Linked DNA regions of Bacillus pumilus. The protein of the gene in region 3 binds, or shares a complex with, the protein of the main gene of each other region. Links are inferred from orthologs where the notes say so. Each region holds a gene or a part of one and is shown on either strand. Other genes may lie near its edges. The genes, in order: ptsP, CKW02_RS17000 and CKW02_RS10135.

What was found.
Region 1: the proteins of CKW02_RS10135 (region 3) and ptsP are in contact, whole or in part, in an NMR structure (PDB 2MP0), measured with the Escherichia coli proteins. The link is inferred for Bacillus pumilus from one-to-one orthologs.
Region 2: the proteins of CKW02_RS10135 (region 3) and CKW02_RS17000 are in contact, whole or in part, in an NMR structure (PDB 1GGR), measured with the Escherichia coli proteins. The link is inferred for Bacillus pumilus from one-to-one orthologs.

What each region holds. Positions count from the first base shown.
Region 1 is NZ_LT906438.1:1,345,979-1,349,088, forward strand. Bases 53-3,000 are described here. They hold ptsP (phosphoenolpyruvate--protein phosphotransferase), read left to right. Parts: upstream 53-641; coding sequence 642-2,360; downstream 2,361-3,000. Other genes in these bases: ptsG (glucose-specific PTS transporter subunit IIBC), read left to right, coding at 53-282; CKW02_RS06755 (phosphocarrier protein HPr), read left to right, coding at 376-642; CKW02_RS06765 (transcriptional regulator SplA domain-containing protein), read left to right, coding at 2,458-2,700; splB (spore photoproduct lyase), read left to right, coding at 2,783-3,000. Also shown: more of ptsG, read left to right, coding at 1-52; more of splB, read left to right, coding at 3,001-3,110. UniProt on the Escherichia coli protein: General (non sugar-specific) component of the phosphoenolpyruvate-dependent sugar phosphotransferase system (sugar PTS).
Region 2 is NZ_LT906438.1:3,238,063-3,241,021, reverse strand. The notes cover bases 139-2,935. They hold CKW02_RS17000 (HPr family phosphocarrier protein), read left to right. Parts: upstream 139-1,306; coding sequence 1,307-1,564; downstream 1,565-2,935. Other genes in these bases: CKW02_RS16990 (ribonuclease), read right to left, coding at 2,398-2,886; CKW02_RS16995 (arylamine N-acetyltransferase family protein), read left to right, coding at 1,604-2,347; whiA (DNA-binding protein WhiA), read left to right, coding at 330-1,280; CKW02_RS17010 (gluconeogenesis factor YvcK family protein), read left to right, coding at 139-312. In the rest of the region: more of CKW02_RS17010, read left to right, coding at 1-138.
Region 3 is NZ_LT906438.1:2,008,889-2,011,740, reverse strand. The notes cover bases 1-2,690. They hold CKW02_RS10135 (PTS sugar transporter subunit IIA), read left to right. Parts: upstream 1-937; coding sequence 938-1,444; downstream 1,445-2,690. Other genes in these bases: CKW02_RS10130 (NADH-dependent flavin oxidoreductase), read right to left, coding at 1,497-2,615; CKW02_RS10140 (Hsp20/alpha crystallin family protein), read right to left, coding at 351-770; CKW02_RS10145 (YppG family protein), read left to right, coding at 1-330. Also shown: CKW02_RS10125 (DEAD/DEAH box helicase), read left to right, coding at 2,776-2,852. UniProt on the Escherichia coli protein: The phosphoenolpyruvate-dependent sugar phosphotransferase system (sugar PTS), a major carbohydrate active transport system, catalyzes the phosphorylation of incoming sugar substrates concomitantly with their translocation across the cell membrane.

The DNA.
Region 1 (3,110 bases), 660 kb from region 3 along the record:
ATTGGCCTACAATCTGACGGTGGACTTGAAATTTTGATCCACTTCGGTATTGATACGGTCAGCCTCAAAGGAGAAGGATTTGAAGCATTTGTACAAGAGGGAGATCAAGTAGAAATCGGTCAAAAACTCTTAGAGGTTGATATTGATAAAATTAAGTCTGAAGTACCATCTTTGATGACACCAATTGTATTTACCAACTTAAGTGAAGGACAATTTATTGACCTTCAAGAAGCCGGTGAAATCAAAGCTGGTCAAGAAAACATCATGAAAATTTCAAAATAATTTTCATAACTGCCGTTCTTGTTAGATGACAAGCTCGGCAGTATGATATAATATTGTGGATGTATTAATTGTATAAAAAGGAGATTGATAAAAATGGCTCAACAAACATTCAAAGTAACTGCAGATTCTGGAATTCACGCACGTCCTGCAACAGTACTTGTACAAACTGCTAGTAAATATGATGCTGATATCAACTTAGAATATAATGGTAAAACAGTGAACCTGAAATCTATTATGGGTGTAATGTCTCTAGGAATTGCGAAAGGTGCTACAATCACAATCTCTGCTTCTGGTTCTGATGAAAATGATGCACTTGCTGCGCTTAAAGACACAATGAAAAGTGAAGGCCTAGGCGAGTAATGCAACAACTGAAAGGAATCGGTGCTTCAGCAGGCGTTGCGATTGCAAAAGCATATCGTCTGGAAGAACCAGATTTAACAGTTCACCAAAAAGACATCAACGATCCAGAGACAGAAGTGAAGCGTTTTGAAGAAGCAATTCATGTTTCTAAACAAGAACTTGAAGCAATTAAAGAACATGCGCTAAAAGAGCTTGGCCAAGACAAAGCAGATATCTTTTCTGCACACCTTCTTGTGTTAAGTGATCCAGAGCTGCTAAACCCAGTAAAGGATAAAATCAACTCTGATAAAGTAAATGCTGAATTTGCTTTAAAAGAAACAGCGACAATGTTTGTTACGATGTTCGAAGCAATGGACAATGAATACATGAAGGAACGTGCAGCGGATATTCGCGACGTAACAAAACGTGTAATTGGACATTTGCTAGGCGTTGACATTCCGAATCCAAGCATGATTTCTGAAGAAGTGGTCATCATTGCTGAAGATTTAACTCCTTCTGATACTGCTCAACTAAACAGACAATTCGTCAAAGGGTTTGCGACAGATATCGGCGGTCGTACTTCTCACTCAGCGATTATGGCAAGATCAATGGAGATTCCAGCTGTTGTTGGAACAAAAGAAGCAACAAAAACGGTGAAAAATGGTGATCTGATCATTGTTGATGGTATTAGCGGAGACGTCATCATTCAGCCTTCTGAAGATGAAGTGAAAGCGTATCAAAAAAAGCATGAAGACTATTTAGCTAAAAAAGTGGAATGGGCGAAACTGGTTGACCAGCCAACGGTCACAAAAGACGGCGTTCACGTAGAGCTAGCTGCAAATATCGGAACACCTGAAGATGTAAAAGGTGTGCTTGAAAATGGCGGCGAAGCAGTCGGATTGTACCGTACAGAATTTTTATACATGGGCAGAGATCAGCTTCCTACAGAAGAAGAGCAGTTCGATGCGTATAAAACTGTTTTAGAGAAAATGGAAGGCAAAGCAGTGGTTGTCCGCACACTAGATATTGGTGGCGATAAAGAACTCCCTTACTTGCAGCTTCCAAAAGAAATGAACCCGTTTCTTGGCTTTAGAGCGATCCGCCTTTGCCTCGAAGAACAGGAGATTTTCAGAACACAACTACGCGCCTTACTTCGTGCAAGTACATATGGAAACTTGAAAATCATGTTCCCTATGATCGCGACGTTATCAGAATTTAGAGAAGCAAAAGCCATTTTACTTGAAGAAAAAGAAGCATTGGTTGCCGCTGGTACAGACGTGTCCGATTCCATTGAAATCGGTATAATGGTAGAAATTCCATCAACAGCTGTCATTGCAGACCAATTTGCAAAAGAAGTGGATTTCTTCAGTATTGGAACAAATGACTTAATTCAATACACAATGGCTGCTGATCGAATGAACGAACGAGTGTCTTATCTTTACCAGCCTTACAATCCAGCGATTTTACGTCTGATTACGCTTGTTATTGAAGCAGCGCATAAAGAAGGTAAATGGGTTGGCATGTGCGGAGAGATGGCAGGAGATGAAATCGCAATTCCTCTTCTTCTTGGATTAGGATTAGATGAATTCTCAATGAGTGCAACATCTATTCTTCCAGCAAGAACTCAGCTAAGCAAGCTTTCTAAGGAAGAAGCGGCATCATTTAAAGAGCATATTTTATCACTTAGCACGACAGAAGAAGTGGTTGATTTCGTGAAGAAAACGTTTCAACATAACTAAGTGAATTCAAACCAGACAGTAACCCTGTCTGGTTTTTTTGTCGAATTTTATCATATTGGGTCATATCCGTCAGAGAGAAGGGCATTCTATAAGAAAAATGGAGGTGACCAGATTGCCTTTCTCAGACTATAAACCGGGTGATCAAGTATATGTGATTTATCGAAATCCACATGCAGCAAACGTAGCACAAATTAAAGAAGCAGAAATTGTTTCACATCCATACAACGAAGAGGAGCTTGCCCTATTTTTACTTGAAACGTACCATCCCTTGGCTCCAGATGATGCGGTCTTTCCAACATATGAAGAAGCAGAAGCTCTTTATCAAGATTTGTTTGAATAAGGGAGATTTTAGAAAGGATAAAAGCCATCCTGCACGGTTAAAGTAACGGTATGAAAACCTATAAGGTAAGGATGTGCTAAATATGATCAAACCTTTTGTGCCCCAGCTTGTGTACATTGAACCACGGGCGTTAGAGTACCCGTTAGGACGAGAGCTGAAGGAAAAGTTCGAGGGGATGGGTATTGAAATAAGAGAAACGACTTCACATAACCAAGTAAGAAATATTCCGGGTAAAAATGACTTACAAAAGTATCGTAATGCGAAATCAACGCTTGTCATTGGTGTGAGGAAAACGTTGAAGTTTGATACGTCTAAACCATCTGCGGAGTATGCGATCCCATTTGCAACAGGCTGTATGGGTCATTGCCATTATTGTTATTTGCAAACAACAATGGGAAGTAAGCCATATA
Region 2 (2,959 bases), 1.2 Mb from region 3 along the record:
TGCAATGTCATGACGCAGCCAGGGGAAACGCTTTCCTACAGTGCAGCTGATCATGTGCAGGCATTAAACGATCATATGGTTCGTCCATTTATTGATACCATTTTTGTAAACAATAAAGAAATTCCAGAAGAGATCAAAGCAAAATATGCAGAAGAACAGGCACAGCCTGTACAGTTCGACACAGATGTACTCAAGGCAATGGGACTGGAAGTCATCCCTGGGGAAATCATTACATACGACCAGCATGTGATTCGTCACGACACGCTGAAAGTAGCCGCGCTGCTTGTCGACCTGCTGCATAAGAAAAAATAGGAATGGGGGTGGCAAGGATGTCATTTGCATCCGAAACAAAAAAAGAGCTGACTAATCTGGACGTGAAGGACTGCTGCACAAAAGCAGAGCTTTCTGCCCTCATCCGTATGAACGGTTCATTATCTTTCTCTAATCGAAAATTAATTCTAGATATACAAACAGAGAACGCAGCTATCGCAAGACGGATTTATACGCTGCTAAAAAAGAAATATGATGTCACAGTCGAGCTGCTCGTTCGTAAGAAAATGAGATTAAAAAAGAATAATGTGTATATTGTCAGACTAGTAGAACGAGCGAAAACCATTTTAGAGGATTTGAAAATATTAGGTGAGCAATTTGTATTTGAGCGTAATATTTCAGAAGAGCTTGTAAAGAAAAGATGTTGTAAGCGCTCCTATATGAGAGGTGCTTTTTTAGCAGGCGGTTCTGTGAATAATCCAGAAACGTCTTCCTATCACCTTGAGATTTTTTCCCTATATAAAGAACACAATGATGCCCTTTGTGAGCTCATGAACCAATTTCATCTCAACAGTAAAACACTTGAGCGTAAAAAAGGCTACATCACATATATGAAAGAAGCCGAAAAAATTACTGAATTCTTAAGTGTTGTAGGTGCGCATAATTCACTTCTTCGCTTCGAAGACGTTCGGATCGTCCGTGATATGCGGAATTCCGTGAACCGGCTCGTCAATTGTGAAACAGCAAACTTGAATAAAACGATTGGTGCATCACTGCGCCAGGTCGAGAACATTCAATTCATTGATGAAAAAATTGGACTTGATGCCCTGCCAGATAAGCTGCGAGAAATTGCAAAGCTGCGAGTCGACTATCAAGAGGTCACGCTAAAGGAATTGGGAGAAATGGTGGAAAGCGGCAAGATCAGCAAATCAGGCATTAATCACCGCTTAAGAAAGCTAGATCAAATTGCAGAACAATTACGAAACGGACAAGCTGTTACACTTAAATAGGAGAATGAAAAAGGGAGGCAGATCATATGGTGGAAAAAACGGTCACCATCCAGTTGAAAACAGGCTTGCAGGCACGTCCCGCTGCTTTGTTCGTACAGGAAGCGAATCGCTTTGGGGCTGAAATTTTTCTAGAGAAGGACGGAAAAAGAGTCAATGCGAAGAGCATTATGGGTCTCATGAGCCTTGCGATCAGCTCTGGGATCACTGTCAAACTGATAGCAGATGGTGCGGATGAACAAGAAGCCATTGATGCGTTAACTGATTTTATCAATCAAGAAAACTGAGTCTCTTCACAGACTCAGTTTTTTTAGAAGGGAATGAACATGATGCAATCAGCATTTTTACAGAAGATCGGATACGAAGGACAGTCTATCACCTTTGATGACCTGCCTGCATTATTAAAAAAGATGGCCTACACCTTTCCATTTGAAAATAGATCTGTGCTGAACAAACAATCCTATGCCTTGAATCAAGAAGGATTGAAGCAGCATCTTCTTGAAGGAGGCAGAGGAGGTCTTTGTTACGATCTCAATCCTCTTTTATATTATGTGTTAAAAGAGGCAGGACTCGCTGTACAGCTCGTTCAAGGGACCGTGTATAACAAGGAAGCGGGCACATGGGCAATCGATGGCACGCACGTAGCCATGACGTTGAATCATCACAACGAACGCTTCCTTATTGATGCGGGTTTTGGTGTGAATTTACCTCTCCAGCCTGTACCCTTTACTGAAGAATGGGTGGAAGGAGCGTCTATTCGGTTTCGAGTCAAAGAAGAGAAAACCGAAAAAGGTGCGCATCTTGTCCAATTAGATAGAGGAGAAGGCGCTGAGACAGGCTATGCATTTACATTGGAAGAGGTGAGTGAGCCTACATTGGTCCAAATGAGAAAGCAGATTTATGAAAATGAAGCCTCTCCTTTTAACAAAAGACCGCTTGCTTCAAAGCTCACACCAACAGGACGTGTAATCGTCACCGAGGATCATGTCACCATACATGAACATGAAGAAGTGTCGAAAAAACCGCTGCCTCTGCCTTTTGAGGAATACGTGAAAACCCTGCTGCCATAAGTAGCATCAAAAAAACAGCCCTGCGTCAAATGGGGCTGTTTTTTGATTGATTATCGAATACGTGTGAATGTAGCGTAATGGTCTGTTGTTTTGTAAATGAGCCAGTCACTTGAATACACGAGGCGATCAGCATTGCGGAAGCCTGAGACGTAGTTGATATCTGCTTCACGCCATGTGCGGCCGCTTGCTGAAGGGAGACGTCCCTCCCGGTTAGAGAAAACATCTCCACCGATGCTTTTGCCTGGGGCAACCTCTGCTAGATTTCCCTTCGATGCCACCCATCCAAGAGCACTTGCTTGTGATTTTGTGATGTAGTTATCAGGCAGTCGTTTGTAGCGAATCAAATAATCGGCTACACCATCAAACGTATTAATGACGGCAAGGGTATGAACATCTGATGTCAGTTGAATAGAAGCTGTTTTATTTGTGGCGGTCGGTGTAAGTGGTGTTTCGGCATAGGCTTGCTGCGGAATAAAACCAGAAAACAGAATAGCAGCGATCAGAGCAAACATAGTAAAAACCGAACTGATTTTTTTCATCTTCATCCTCCTATTAAGGAAATCGGAAGCTGTCCTCTTGATGCTTGTCTACCTCATATTATAGCACCCGAAT
Region 3 (2,852 bases):
GGTGGAATGAGCCAGGCATCACCTGCTGTCTATCAGCCGCCTTATGGATATCAAGAAAATGTGCCGCCTTTTCAGCCGCCCGAAGCGATCAATCAACCCCAGATGCAGTCACCAGGCATGATGCCCATGCAGCAGCCTATGAACCCTTATCCTTTGCCAAGACCGCAAAAACAGCAATCATCTCAATTTAAAAGTGTGCTATCGCAATTCAAAAAAACGAATGGACAATTCGACTTTAACAAAATGTTTGATACAGCTGGGCAAATGATGAGTACGATGAATCAAGTAGGCTCATTAGCGAAAGGATTTACGAGCATTTTTAAAGCATAGTTAAAACCCAATAGAAGGATCTATTGGGCTCTTTGCTTTGGTGCCGTCACACGAAGCGTTTGATCTTTCCACACGCTTTTCATGTTCGTTTCATCTATTTTTGCCGGCATTAAAATGGTTTTTGTAAAGCTCGAATACGAGGAAGTTGTATCCGTTTTAATTGTTTCCTGTACGGATAAGTGTAAATATTGGGCTTTTACTTCTAGCGCGATATCGCCTTCGACAAAATGGTCTGGAAATTGGATTGCGATATACACAAACTGCTCATCCTCTGTCACATCGGTCGTAATCGATGCAAGTGAATGCGATGTGGTCATGAGCGCCTCCGCACTATTTAATATCTCATGAAACGGGGAGGATGCGAAAAATTGTTCAATCGCTTCATAGAGAATATCTTCATTTGCCAGCAATTCATGTTTCTTTTCGCCTTCATGTTCCATTTGAATCACCTCTCATCTACAGCCTATGCAGAAAGGACTCAGGCGGTTATCAATTGATGAGAGGAAAAAATTATGATTAAATAGTGTTGAATAAAGCAAGGTGTATGAGTGTAGCGTTTCATACACGGAATAGATCTAGAAGCAAAGCTTGAAGGGAGCAATTGACATTGCTGAAAAAATTATTCGGTTTCGGGAAAAACCAAGATGATGTAAAGGAAGAAATCATTTATTCTCCAGCTGATGGAGAGTTAATGGATATGACGGATGTACCAGACCCTGTTTTCTCTCAAAAGATGATGGGAGACGGCGTAGCAGTCAAACCAAATAGTGGCACGATTGTGTCACCAGTAGAGGGTGAAATCATTCAGCTCTTCCATACAAAACATGCAATTGGCATTCGAACACTCTCAGGGCTTGAGCTTCTGATTCATATCGGACTTGAAACAGTGGGATTAAATGGCGAAGGATTTGAAGCGCACATCAAAGAGGGAGATAAAGTGAAGATCGGTGACCCTCTCATTACGTGTGATTTAGAACTGATTGAAGAGAAAGCGGCAAGTACAGTGACACCGATTGTCATTATGAATGGTGACTTGATCGAGCATCTCGATAAAGAACCAAAGGGGTCTGTTGAAAAACAGACATCTAAGCTTTTTACCGTTAAATTGAAATAATCAGGACACAAAAAAACTACCCAATCGCATGAGGGTAGTTTTTTTGATGACATTAATCTTCCATCGGAACCCAGCCTTGACTTGCTTCCATAACAGACCACAATCCTTCTGGAATCAAATATTGATCTTTTTGGCTGCGTTTAATAACAGTTTCAATCTCGCTTTCTCTGCCTTCTTTAATCTTCTTTGCCCAATCTGGGTCGACGATTAGCTCACGTGCGACAGCGATAAGCGGAATTCCTTGGTTATAGGCACTTAGTGCATCTTCGGCTGTAATGACGCTGCCTACACCGATGAGCGGAAGGTTATCGCCGCAGCGATCTTTTAGCAGCTCCATACGCGTCTTATCCGTATCTGCACCGCGTCTTGCTTTAGAGTCAATCTCCATTAAAGAGATATGCAAATAATCAAGGTTTTTAGTTTTAAGAACATCGACTAAGGTAAACGTCTCTGTCATCGTTAAACCAGGCGTTTCTGGTTCTTCAGGGGATAATCGATATCCAAAGATAAACGGTTTTTTCGCATGCTTTTCAATTGCTTCTTTCACTGCATCCACAACAGCGATAGGGAAAGCTAGACGCTTTTCTTCATTTCCTCCCCACTGATCTGTCCGCTGGTTGCTATGCGGAGAGTAAAATTGCTGTAATAGATAACCGTTTGCACCGTGGATTTCCACGCCGTCAAATCCTGCTTCGACCGCTCGTCTTGCCGCTTCTTTAAAAGAGTCAATGATATGAACAATTTCCTCTTCTTTTAAAGCGCGTGCAATCTGCTTTCCATCTTTAAACACATCACTTGGCGCAACCACATCACCATTTGGAACTAAGTGAGGGAGAGCCTGAGAGCCACCGTGATGAATTTGAATGATGGCTTTTGTTCCCTTTGCCTGAATCGCAGAAGCTAGTTTTTTCAGGCCGGGTATATCTTCATCTCTTGCGATAGAAGGCTGTCCTTCAAATGCCTTACCATCTGGAGTCACGTTCGCACATGCTGTGATCACCATGCCCATATCACTAGATCTAGCTGTAATGAAATCAATTTCCTCTTTAGAAATAGTGCCATCCTCGTGAGAACCGAAGTGTGTCATTGGCGCAACGACTAACCGGCCATTAATAGACGCACCTCCTGGAAACGTAAATGGTTCAAATAAAGGCTTAAATTCATTTTTCACTCTCATCATCTTCTTCCTTGATAAAATCATTTCACTATAGAAGTGTAATAGATACTGTTACAACACTTCAAAGTATTTGCTCATAAGCTGCGCATCAAAAAATTGCCGCCTAGTCATGCAAACAAATATTCGGTACACTATGTAAGAGAGGTGATGCGATATGAAAAAGAAAACAATGAACGAACTCATAAAAGAATTAAAAAAAGACAAACAGGTAGAACATTGGCATGAAATCGA